Regions from separate parts of the Chryseobacterium capnotolerans genome, predicted to be linked through region 3. Evidence: riboswitches for the same ligand, from Rfam matches in the RefSeq annotation. Region 3 holds a riboswitch; each other region holds the start of a gene.

Evidence for each region. A riboswitch is a leader RNA that binds a small molecule or an ion and turns the genes downstream of it on or off. The one in region 3 is predicted to bind S-adenosylmethionine.
Region 1: another riboswitch for S-adenosylmethionine. It lies ahead of H5J24_RS20465 (alpha/beta fold hydrolase); the one in region 3 lies ahead of H5J24_RS21370 (SusC/RagA family TonB-linked outer membrane protein).
Region 2: another riboswitch for S-adenosylmethionine. It lies ahead of H5J24_RS24595 (TonB-dependent receptor plug domain-containing protein); the one in region 3 lies ahead of H5J24_RS21370 (SusC/RagA family TonB-linked outer membrane protein).

The regions. Positions count from the first base shown of each region.
Region 1 covers NZ_CP065589.1:4,264,363-4,268,846, forward strand. Annotated here, with positions in the region: gene H5J24_RS20460 (ACT domain-containing protein) at 1-729, opposite strand, end outside; gene H5J24_RS20465 (alpha/beta fold hydrolase) at 734-1,672, opposite strand; SAM riboswitch class I at 1,735-1,842, opposite strand; partial or broken gene H5J24_RS20470 (MGH1-like glycoside hydrolase domain-containing protein) at 2,031-4,484, shown strand, end outside.
Region 2 covers NZ_CP065589.1:5,165,162-5,169,645, forward strand. Annotated here, with positions in the region: gene H5J24_RS24590 (alpha-amylase family glycosyl hydrolase) at 134-2,968, shown strand; SAM riboswitch class I at 3,066-3,171, shown strand; gene H5J24_RS24595 (TonB-dependent receptor plug domain-containing protein) at 3,266-4,484, shown strand, end outside.
Region 3 covers NZ_CP065589.1:4,442,730-4,447,213, forward strand. Annotated here, with positions in the region: gene H5J24_RS21370 (SusC/RagA family TonB-linked outer membrane protein) at 1-2,456, opposite strand, end outside; SAM riboswitch class I at 2,540-2,637, opposite strand; gene H5J24_RS21375 (hypothetical protein) at 2,952-3,389, opposite strand; gene H5J24_RS21380 (hypothetical protein) at 3,386-4,198, opposite strand.

The sequences.
Region 1 (4,484 bases), 180 kb from region 3:
TACTACAATCAGATTCTCTAATTGATTTTCGTTGGAAAAATTAATCAGTTCCTCAACGTCTGAAGGATGTTCTGCTGTTAAAACCTCATCAGACCAATTACGATCGAATCCTTTTTTATTGAATGCTATTTTCTTTGAATTCGCTACTGCAACAACTTTCAGATCTACTTTTTTACGTCTTTTGATCTCTTCTGAAGATTCAAGGACCTGTTCAATTAATGTTTTTCCTACATTTCCATGACCAATAATTGCCAGATGAACGGTCTTCGGCTTTTTGAAGATCTCAGATTCTATAATGTTTCTTGTTTTTTCATCCTGTGAAGAAGTGACTACGATGTTTACTCTATTTTCACCAGCAACTTGATTTAAAAGCAATGGGAAAACATTGTTTCTCGCTAGTTCTGCAAAAACCTTATTGGAGTCTTCTGCTACAAAACCAATCACAGAAACATTGTTGATACTATATATTTGAGATACTTTTCCTGATTTTCTTTCTGCTTCAAATTCATCAATAAGACAAGCTACTGCTTTTTCAGCATCATTTTCGTGAACCAGAATAGAAATTCCGTTTTCAATGGCTTGCTGAGAGATTACTCCCACACTGATACGCGCTAAAGTAAGCGCTTTAAAAATTCGTCCGTCAATTCCGATTTCCCCTAAGAAATCTTCTCCTTCAAATTTGACAATTGATCTGTTCTTTAAAAATTTTATTTCGTTAGCATTTTTCATGACTCTATAAAATGTTTTTTATGATATTATTTAATTGTTGATATTCCATTAGGAAGGCATCATGCCCGTGTATAGATTGGATCTCGTGATAAGAGATATTCTCCTTTTTCTTTTTCAGATTCTCAAAACACATTCGGATTTCAGAAGCCGGGAAAAATAAATCTGTATCTACGGAGATCATGTGCATTCGTGCTTCTATGGTCTCCAGAGCTGTTTTATCAGTGTTGATATTCATCAGCAAATGATTCATCAGCTTATACGCTTGTAAACTAAACCTTTCGTTTAATGCGTTACCATGATAAACCAGCCAGTCTTCTGATTCTAAGCGTTGTTTCTCCTTATTGTATTGATTTTGAAATCTGTCATTAAGTGATTCCGGAGTTCTATAGCACAACATCGCATGGATTCTTGCTTTTTGTAATGGCTCTTCTTTATCATTTAATAAAAATTTCTGAACCAGGCATTGTGCATGAAGCCAATCATGAGTTCTGTAATCACAGGCGATGGGAATAAAAATTTCTGCCAGCTTAGGTTGTTTTGCTAACATTTCCCATGCAATCCCTCCCCCCAGAGAGCCACCAATAATGGCATATAGATTTGTAATATGTAAAGCTTCCAGCCCTTTCAGAAAGACATTGGCTATATCTGAAGGGGTAAAGTCTTCATAATCTTCAATTAAAAAATGATCGTATCCATTTCCAGGAATATTAAAACACAGAACTGTATATTTATGGGTATCAACGATCTGATTTTCTCCTACCAGCTGCTTCCACCAGCCTTTTTCACCGGATACATTTGAATTTCCGGTAAGAGCATGGTTGATTAAAATGATAGGGGCTGTAAACAGATCTTTCCCGAAAAGCTCATAGCTTAACGAGATATTGTATTCCTTTTGGGAATGGGTTTGATACGAAAGATTAATATAGTTTAGTTCTGTTTTCAATTCTATTATATATTTTAATACAATTGAAAATGCCACAGGAAATGGCTGAAAAGAACTTCAGTAAGTTATCTGTCCAAAATGATTTTGGTAGAACGTAGCACCTTCTTTGCTTGCGCAAAGGGTTGCTAAGGTTTCATAGGGTCTAATCCCTCAACCTTTCTTGATAACATTTTCAATATTTGAATGAACGAATGGTGCAAAGGTAGTTCTTTTCTTTTAAAATCAAAAAAAAATTAATTTAATATTTAAAAAAGCCCTTAAATACTAGTATCTCAAGAGTATATTAATTATTCTTCAGACAAAAACAATTGGAATTATTTTTCAAAAAAACTACCTTCGTATGGAAAAATGATGATATATGATCGCCGAAAAAGAAAGATTACAAGATACCAAATGGAAAAACTGGGGACCTTATGTAAGCAACCGGCAATGGGGAAATGTAAGAGAAGATTATAGCCCGGACGGAAATGCATGGAACCACACCAATCATAATAACGCAGAAAGTTATGCCTACCGTTGGGGGGAAGAAGGTATTGCAGGAATTTCTGATGTAAAACAGCTGTTCTGTTTTGCTCTTTCATTCTGGAATAAAAGAGATAAGATCGTTAAGGAGCGTTTCTTTGGTTTAAGTAATCCTCAAGGAAACCACGGTGAAGATATCAAGGAAATTTTCTATTACCTGGATAATACACCCACTCATAGTTATATGAAGATGGTTTATAAATATCCAATCAATGAATTTCCTTATGACGAGCTTGTTGCAGTAAACGGAAAACGCAGCAAACAGGAACCGGAATATGAGATTTTTGATACCGGAATTTTTGATAACGATGCTTATTTTGATATTTTCATTGAATACTGTAAAGCTGATCACAATGATATTCTGGTCAGAATAACAGTTTGTAACCGAAGTCAACAAGATGCACCCATAGTAGTAGCTCCTACTGTCTGGTTCAGAAATAACTGGAAATGGGGATACAATACCTATAAAGCTGACATGCATGCTTCTTATGACGGAAGTATTAATATTGAGCACGACAGTATTTCCATTAAGAAATTTTATTCAAGAAAAGACAATACACAAAGGGTATTCTGTGAAAATGAAACCAATACCCCAAAGCTGTATGGAGCTCCACAGGCAGAAAACACTTATTTTAAAGACGGGATCAATGATTTTATTATTCATCGCAGCAATACGGTAAATCCTGAAAAAGAGGAACAAAAGCTTCTTTTTTAATTGATGAAGTCATTGGTGCCGGACAATGTGAAACCTTTGAATTCAGACTTTGTCCTGAAGCCACTGCTGAACCTTTTGAAAATTTTGATGAGATTTTTACCACAAGACAGGCTGAAGCAGAAGAGTTTTATAATGAAGTTCAAAATGATACGACCAATGAGGACGAAAGGAATGTTCAAAGACAGGCTTTTGCAGGACTTCTGTGGAATAAGCAGTTTTATCATTACAATATTGGCAAATGGCTGAAGGGGGACCCGAATTTCGAGGCTCCGAGAAATTTTAACAACTATGTAAGAAATACCGAGTGGAATCATCTTCACAATAAGGATATTATTTCCATGCCTGATAAATGGGAGTATCCTTGGTACGCAACCTGGGATCTGGCTTTTCACTGTGTTCCTCTGTCTATCATTGATGCTGAATTTGCCAAGGGACAGCTTTTACTTCTTACCAAAGAATGGTATATGCACCCTAACGGACAGCTGCCAGCCTATGAATGGAATATGAGTGATGTAAATCCGCCAGTACACGCTTGGTCCTGCTTCAGGGTATTTAAGATTGATGAAAAAAATAATGGAAAACCCGATTTATTATTCCTTGAAAAAGTCTTCCAGAAACTTCTTCTGAATTTTACCTGGTGGGTGAACCGAAAGGATAAAAACGGAAAAAATATTTTCGGGGGCGGTTTCCTTGGGTTGGATAACATTGGAGCCTTTGACCGAAATATGGTGTTAGAGGATGGACAACACCTGGAACAGGCTGACGGAACAAGCTGGATGGCAATGTATGCTCTGAATATGATGCGCATTGCCATGGAATTGGCCCAATACTACCAGGTGTATGAAGATATGGCCATTAAATTCTTTGAACATTATCTTTATATCGCAGAAGCCATGGAAAATCTGGGTGAAGGAACGAAAGGTTTATGGAATGAAGAAGATGGATTTTTCTATGATGTTCTTCAGCTTGGAAATGGAAACAGTGTTTCTTTACGCTTAAGAAGTATTGTTGGATTAATCCCTCTATTTGCTGTAGAAATTGTAGATCACCGCCTGCTGGAAAAGATGCCGAACTTCAAAACCAGAATGGAATGGATTTTAAAAAATAAACCTGAGCTCACCAAACTTGTTTCTCACTGGGATGAAGAAGGCCAGGGAAGAAAACACCTGATGAGTATCCTTCGCAAGAACAGGCTGACAAAAGTATTATCGAGAATGCTTGATGAAAAGGAGTTCTTAAGCTCTTACGGAATCCGGGCCATGTCTAAAGTATATGAGGAAAATCCATTTGTATTCTCTGTTCACGGCCATGAAAATGTAGTGTACTATACTCCTGCAGAAAGTGACAGCAGAATGTTTGGCGGTAACAGTAACTGGCGTGGCCCTATCTGGTTCCCGATTAATTTCCTGATTGTAGAAAGTTTACAACGCTTTCATTATTATTACGGGAATAGCCTGAAAGTAGAATTCCCAACAGGAAGCGGTGAAAAGAAAAACCTGGATGAAGTGGCACAGAATATCAGTAAAAGGCTTTGTTCTATCTTCTTAAAAGATGAGCATGGGCAGCGAGCCTTTA
Region 2 (4,484 bases), 720 kb from region 3:
TACTTTTATTGAAAGGCTCATTGAAATTTTTTCATGAGCCTTTTTTATGTGATGTTGATATTTGTTTGATCAAAATAGAATAAGATGATCATTGCAAAGAGAAATTAATATTATATTCGATAAAAATAAAGACATGAAAAAATTATATTCCGCTGCTTTGTTATTCATTACAATGTTGGCTTTTGGACAGATTAACTATACGATTTCTCCAAATCCGTTTAATGAAACAGATGCAATTACCCTCACAATTCCCGGCGATCAGATTGATGAATCGGCCTGGGGAGTAACTAATAATTCAATTTATATCTGGTCATGGTCCTTTGATACCAATTATCAGAGCAGCCAGGATTGTCCTACCAATGGAAGCTGGAATAATTCCAACGATTTGAATAAGCTTAGTTACAATGCTGCAACCGATATATACTCAATAACACTGACGCCAACAGCCTTCTTCGGGAGAACGGGTATCGGAAGGTTTGGGTTTTTATTAAAGGATAAAACCGGTGCACACCAGACATCCCCTGATATCTTTGTAAATGTAGGTATTTTGAACCTGAGTTTAACTAATCCTTCGGCCAACAGCCTTACAACAGTACCGGTTGGAAGTTCGATCAATATTACCGCAACAACGAATGTAAATACTACTTTCCAGCTTAAAGCGAATGGAGTAGTGGTGAATTCTACCTCTGCTCCTTCTCAATCTTATTCTTACAGTTATACAGTTACAGAGGATGCCAGTATGGAGCTGATTGCTACAGAGGGGAGCAATTCCAAAAGTGCAGCATTCATTCTGCAGGTTCCCCGGAATGTGGTTTCTGAAGCTATTCCAGATTGGATCAGGCAAGGAATAAATTACAGTCCAATAAATCCTACTAAAGTTGGGCTTGCTTTGTATGCTCCTCACAAAAACTTTGTTCATGTGATAGGAAGTTTCAATAACTGGACGGTGAATGATACTTATCTGATGAAAAGGGATACCGTAAATCCGGATCTTTACTGGATTGAGCTAAATGGATTAACTCCACAGCAGCTTTATACGTTCCAGTACAGAACAAACGATTTGAGGAGGGTAGCAGACCCTTATTCTCCACAAATTTTATCTTCTTATGATGATCCGTGGATTTCATCTTCCACATATCCGAATCTTCCGGCATTTCCAGCTGGCCAGGGCTTTGAGGTTTCAACATTCAAACTCGGGCAAACTCCTTATAACTGGCAGGCAGGCAATTTTCAAAGACCAGCTAAGGAAGATCTTGTAGTGTATGAGCTGCTGTTAAGAGATTTTACCCAGGAAAAAAACTGGCAGTCTTTGATTAATAAAATCTCATATTTAAAAAATCTGAAAATCAATGCTATTGAATTGCTTCCAATTATGGAGTTTGACGGGAATCTTTCATGGGGATATAATACTTCCTTCCATTATGCCTTAGACAAAGCGTACGGAACTCCTGAAAAGTTCAAAGAATTTGTTGACTTGTGCCATCAGAATGGGATAGCTGTGATTTTGGATGTAGCTTTTAACCATGCCACAGGGCGCTCCCCTTTAGTAAGGCTTTGGAATATTGACCCGGATGGTGATGGCTATGGTGATGTGGCGGCTAATAACCCTTATTTCAATCAGGTCCCTAAGCACTCTTATAATGTATTCAATGATTTTAACCATAGCAGTCCTTCAACTCAGTATTACGTTGAAAGATGTCTTCAGCAATGGCTGACAGAGTATCGTATTGATGGCTTCCGTTGGGACTTAACAAAAGGTTTTACCCAAAACTGCTCTGAAAATGATGAAAACTGTACCAATGCTTATCAGCAGGACAGAGTAGATATTATGAAACATTATGCAGATAAACAATGGGCCCTTGATCCAAACTCTTATATGATATTCGAACACCTTGGAACGGATGCAGAAGAACAGCAGTGGGCTAATTACAGAATAGCAGAAGGAAAAGGAGTGATGCTTTGGAATAAACAAACAGAGCCTTACAATCAAAATACGATGGGGTATAAAGATAACAGCAATTATGACCGTATGAATCACAGTCTTCATGGCTTTACCAATATGCATGCTGTAGGGTATGGAGAAAGTCATGATGAAGAAAGGCTGATGTTTAAAAACCTTGCTTACGGAGCTATTAATGGAAGTTATAGTGTGAAGAACTTGAATACAGCTTTAGAAAGAATGAAAACATTTGGAGCCACTTTCTTTACCATTCCCGGTCCAAAGATGATCTGGCAGTTTGGAGAGCTGGGGTATGAATTCAGTATCAACCGATGTGCTGATGGAAGTATCAGCAACGGATGCAGGACTGATGAAAAACCTGTAGCTTTCACATTGGGATATGATAGTGATGTTAACAGAAAAGCAGTCTATGATACATGGGCAAAGATTATTGATATCAGAAATACCCATCCGGTATTCAAATCAAAAACGTATAGTATAGAATCCAATAACCTTGCAAATGATCCTGATGGATTAATCACAAGGATTTATGTGTATGACAGTACCATCAATGGAATGAAAAATGTAGTCGTTCTGGCGAATTATTCTACAGCCGTACAAAATATTACGCCTTATTTTCCGTATGTTGGACAGTGGAAAAATCTGATGGATGATACCGTTTCAAATATTGTTTCAACTACGGAACTCATTACTTTGCAGCCTGGAGAATTCAGAATTTTTGGAAACAATGCAGGATCTTTATCTACTTCTGATGTGAATGCAGCAAACAAATTATCCCTTCAGATCGCTGATAATCCGATCAAAAATGGGTTTGCTAAACTGATTTTCAATAAAGCCAGAAACGGAGAAATCATCATTTTCGAAATGAGTGGTAAAAAGCTTGATGCGTTCAAACTCGATAAAGAAAATGGTACTTATGAACTGAAGGTCAGTTATCCACCCGGAACTTATCTGGTTCATCTGAAATCAGAAACAGGAATCGCTATTCAAAAGATGATTGTAAAATAAATAGAGAGGCAAATTGGCAATTCAGCGAATTTGCCTTTTTTCTTTATAGGGCTCATTCGCTTTTGCATATTTGAAAAATTAGTCTACCTTTGCACTAGATTTATCAAGAAAGGTGGAGGGATTTGGCCCAATGAAACCTTAGCAACCTGCATAATTCCAGAAATGTAAAGGTGCTAATTCCAACCCGATGGGGGAGATAAGTGAAGTCAATATTTCTATATGAATTCCATTTCTTGAAGTCTTGTGTATCTGCAGTATAATCTGCGGAAGAATATTTATTAATTGGCAAGAACAAAGATGAAAAAACTAAGCACAGCTGTATTATTGCTGGGGACAATATGGGTCGCTGCCCAGGAGCAGGAGGAAAAAGGAAAACAAATCGAAGACATTATCATCGTAGGAAACCGTAACGTTAAAAGAACAAAACTGGAAACACCGGTTCCTGTAGATGTGATCAATATTGATAAAGTTCAAAGATCATCTCCGCAAATGACGGCTCAGGACCTTTTGAACTATGTTATTCCTTCATTCAATTCTGTAAGACAATCCGCTTCAGATGGAACGGAACATATTGATCCTGTAACGTTAAGAGGAATGGGACCAGATCAGGTTTTAGTATTGCTTAATGGGAAAAGAAGGCATACAACATCTCTTGTCAATTATCAGAATACCGTAGGAAACGGATCTGTAGGAACAGATCTGAGTACTATTCCTGTGATAGCCATAGAAAAAATTGAAGTATTAAGAGACGGTGCTGCTGCACAATATGGTTCTGATGCTATTGCCGGAGTGATTAATATTATTCTAAAAAAGAATGCCGGAGCTTCCGCAAGTTTAACCTATGGATTAAGTGGAAGAAATGACGGCGATACTTACCAGGCGGGAGTTAATTATGGAACTTCTCTTGGGAAAAATGATGGATTTGTCAATCTTTCATTGCAATTAAGCCACAGAGGAAAAACAACGAGAACCCAAAATCATGATCTTGATATTTTCGGAAATAATTTTGCCTATGAATTTGCAGATAATCCAGATATTGCAAGACAAAATGATGATGATGAAATAAGGAAAAGGGGATTAACAAGAGACTATTTTAATTTCCAGATCGGAGATGCACAAATCAGACAAGGGCAATTGTTTTTCAATGCAGAATATCCCTTGAACGATAACTTTAAGTTCTATTCTTTTGGTGGGTTCAGTATTAAAGAAGGGAAAGGATATGGTTTCAGAAGACTTCCCAACGAAGATTTTAATATTGTTAAAGAAATATATCCCAATGGTTTTCAGGCAGTCCTGAATTCTCAGATTTATGATATCTCTTATGCTGTAGGAGCGAAGTATAATGTCAACGATTGGTTGATTGACCTGAGCAATACTTTTGGAAGTAATACTTTCAACTATCATGTAAACAATACCAATAATGCCTCTCTTGGAATCAAGTCCCCAACACAGTTTTATGCGGGAGCTCATAGCTTTTTGCAAAATACGGTCAATCTTGATGTTTCAAAAAAAATCA
Region 3 (4,484 bases):
GGTAAAGCAGAACCCTGTAATATTTTTGTAGCCTTACCATACTCCGATGTTGTTCCTTCCACCAAATTTCCGTTAGCATCTTTAGTAATTGTCTTCCACAATGGTTTACCATTACTTGGATCTACCCCTACCCATTCCTGAATAAAGAAATCATATACAGAACCTCCTTCATTCAGTTGCTTGGTGGATCCTACTGCAAGAGGTCCTTTTGGCAGTTTAGTGATTTTATTCGTTAGGGTGCTCAGGTTAACATCTACATTCCACTGGAAATCACTGGTTTTTATAGGGGTTGTAAACAATGAAATCTCAAACCCGGAATTCTTAATAGTCCCTACATTCGCAGGATAATCACTGATTCCTAAAGACGGAGCTACCGGCACGTTAAACAAAAGATCCTTACTTTTTCTTTCAAAATACTCCACATTACCCTTAATTCTGTTATTAAGAATCGCAAACTCAAGCCCTAAGTTAAGGTTCAGGTTGGTTTCCCATTTCAGATTAGGAGTTCCTACTTTTTCCAATGTTTTCCCTGGCTCACCGGCAAGGGCATAATCTCTATATAATTCAGGATATGCATAATACAGCGGTGAACCGTTTGGTTTCTGTAATTTATCATTTCCTTGCCCTCCATAGCTTGCACGTAATGTCAACGCGTTAAAGAAGTTCAGGTTTCTGATAAACTCTTCACTTGAGAGTTTCCAGGATCCTCCTACTGACCAGAATGTACCCCATCTGTTTTCTTTTGAAAATCTTGAAGAGCTGTCCGCCCTTGTGGATGCGGATAAGAAATATTTATTATCAAAATCATACTCTACCTTTCCAAGGAAACTTAATAAACTTAATTTATCACTGTTTCCACCAAAATTTACCAATAAAGAGGCTGCATCAGGTTCATAATAATTAGGTAATGAAAAACCTTGTCTGCTCCCTGAAATAACCTGATAATCGTATTTGTAAAATTCATGGCCTCCCAATACGTTAATATGGTGTTTTCCAAATCTCTTATCATAGGTCAGAATATTACTGGTTGTATAAGAAAGTGTTCTGCTGTTTAACTTCGAAACAGAACCTCCAGTCTCTTTTGACTGACCAAGAAGAGGATTCGTATAATAATGCTCATTATAATTAACCATGTCAACGGAAAAGCTTGATCTAAACTTCAATTCAGGAAGGAACGTTAATTCCGCAAATCCTTTTCCTGAGAAGTTATCGATCTTATTTTCATTTTTATCCAATGGTAAACTTGCGGCTAAGTTCTGATTCGGAAGTGCTACAGCAGGTCTGTATTTTCCAAAATCATACACTCTGTTTCCTTCTCCATCCAGTACATAAGATCCATCAGGATTTCTTTCATAATAAGGATAGAAAGACGGAACTACTCTTGCAGCCTGAATAACATTGCTAGCTTTAGAATCTGAAGAACTTGGAGCCTGTTGAATACTGTTGGTATAGCTTAAGTTTACTCCAACATTCAGCCAGCTTTTAACTTCAGAATTGAGCTTTAATCTTGTATTATATCTTTTAAATCCGGATTCAATCGCCATTCCTTTATCATCCAGATATCCTAATGAAAAGAAATAATTACTTTTTTCACTTCCACCACTGATATCAAGGTCTACCTGGTTTCTGGAAGCCACTCTCTGCAAAATGTCCCTCCAGTCATCATTCCATAAAGCTTTAGCTCCAGGTAATAATTTACCGTCAGTTCCTATAGGTTTTGGATAATTAGCTCCATAAGGATTAACTCCTAAATTAGAAATAATATTATCTGTTGCCATTTGGGCTGCCTGCTGCGCAGATATTGAACCTGATTGATATCCGTTTCTCATTGCCTCCCAATATAATTGGAAATACTGATCCGTATTCACCTGCTCATAATCTTTTACCGCTCGGCCTGAGAACCCCTGGCTGATATTAAGATTTACTCTTGCTTCTCCTTTTTTACCCGACTTTGTGGTAATAATAATGATTCCATTCGCTCCTCTGGAACCATACAAAGCACTTGCTGTAGCATCTTTCAGAACACTGATAGATTCTATATCGTTAGGGCTGATAGCATTGATATTTCCGTCAAAAGGAATTCCATCCACAACATACAAAGGCTCACTGGAAGCACTTACTGAACCTACTCCTCTAATTCTGATTGTAGATGTTGCTCCAGGCTGTCCTGAAGCACCGGTAACCTGAATTCCCGGAACCTGTCCTTCTAATGCCTTTGTTACATTAGTAACGGGTCTGTTATTGATTTTGTCACTGGAAATAGTTGCGACTGAACCGGTATAGCTGTTTCTTTTAGCCTTCCCATAAGCTACTACCACTACTTCATCAATTTCTTTTTCTTTAAGTGTATCTTTTTTCGGTTTGGAATTCTGTGCACTTACACTTACTATTCCCAAGAAAAATACTGCAACTGGTGGAATCCAAACTTTAGAATTAAATAAATTTTTATTAATCATAATCAATTTTATTTATCATATATTAAAATTTTGCCCTTTACTGAAAAGTCAGCAAAGGGCATCGATAAATACGATAAACCAAATGCTTATTTTTCCTTTAAAGGCTGAATGTAACACCTTACACGAATGCAGGTTGTCAAGACTTCGTAGGGTCAGTTCCCTCCATCTTTCTTTATAAGCCGATCGAAATATGGTTGCAAAGCTATAAACTTTTAGTCTATAAAACAAGTAGACTTATGGTTTTTTAATGATAATTTTTCAAAATTTAATATAAATTTTAATTAAAACCTGCTAATATAAATAGTTATGAAAAATTACCATTTTCACAAATATGACAAATATCATTAAAAATAACTCAAACCTACATTAGTCCTAACTTTTCCCTCTTAAACCACTTCTTGTATAAAAACTGCTGACCTCTCTCGTATGAATAGATCAAAAAAAAGAGCTGCTTTTACAAGCAACTCTTATCACGCACATCATATTATCTTAACATTAATATAATCTTTGAATAGAAATATAAACTTCCAATGTGTTATCTGCAGTACTGGAGTCTGTTGTAGTATTTCCATTCCCATTACTTACAGTAGATTTATTATCAATACGCAATACATAATATACTCTAAACCATTTATTATCCACCGTAGTTACATCAAAGGTCACGGTCTCATTTCTCGCTTGTGTAAGATAAACCCCATCATCAAATTCAGCATAATTATCTGGAGAAATTAAAAGGTTAGCCCCATGTGAGTCCCCTGTATGGGTTGAAACTTCTGAAACCCATACCTTTACATCTGAGGAAGTAACATTATAAAGACGAGGTGCCATATTGGTAGTAGCATTCGTTCCGTCAAAAGCTCTTGGTGCAGTTATGAAAGCATCAATCCTAAACGTCTTATTCAATACCGGAAGATCAGAAAGGAAATCACTCAACAAAAAGAAGTTGTTTTACGTGGAATTGATCCATGGTAATACAAAAGCTCACCTGGAGAAATTCCACCTCCTGCCCCAACTGTTGCAGCACATGTCTGTCCTCCGATACTCAATGGAAATGTCGTAGTAACAGGGCTTGTGACCGTAGGAACTCCTGATATTGTATAGCTTAGAGTTCCCGAACCTGTATTAAAATTACCAGGTGACAATGTTGCAGTAAGTCCATTTACAGGTCCCACAGTCTGAGCACCATATACTCCTCCGTTTCCTCCTGTATACGGAACATTCATTGTACCCGTGTAAGAAACTCCGGCCGTATAACTATTTGGAGAAAGTGTAACCCCGTTACATACAATACTTTCTACTTTTCCAGGAGCAAGAGATCCGTTACTAAAGATTCTCCATTCAGTACCGCTCCAGAAAACATATCCTGTATAAACAAGTCCCCCAGTTCCTAAATTGTATACCAACAACCCGGTTGCAGGTGAGGGGATTGTAACCTGATCTGTCTGAGAGGTAAGTGCTACTTTGGGTCCCAGTAATCCTTTTTTATTTCCTGATGCAAGGCCATCTACATTGATGTCTAAAATTGCAGAGGCATTCGGTGTGGTAGTGCCAATACCTACATTCCCAGTGGAGGTTACAACAAAATCATTGGCTTGTTGAAGCAAAGTCGGAGTTCCAGTTGCCGCATTATCTTTTGCACCATCTACATGGAAAATTCCCTGAGGATTTGAAGTATTAATTCCAACCTGCGAATACATAGATACAAAGGCAAAACCCGCAATCAGTAAAATAATTTTCTTCATAATAATTTTTTTAAATTCATTTGTATTTTATATGGACATTTGTGTTTTATGCTATACTGCTCGTTTGAAATAATTTCTGTGCATTTTTTTAAATACTTTTTTTCTATAGTTCTTATAAATCTTTTTATATTTAGTATTTTCTTTTAAAAAAGAAGAACCTTCATTAAAAATATTTTTTAGTAAAAATCTACTCCGCAAAAATATTTTAATTAATAACTCAAAAAAACAGAATATTAAATGAGAATCCCGAAAATGACTTAAGTAAATATTAATGTTTGAAAATCAG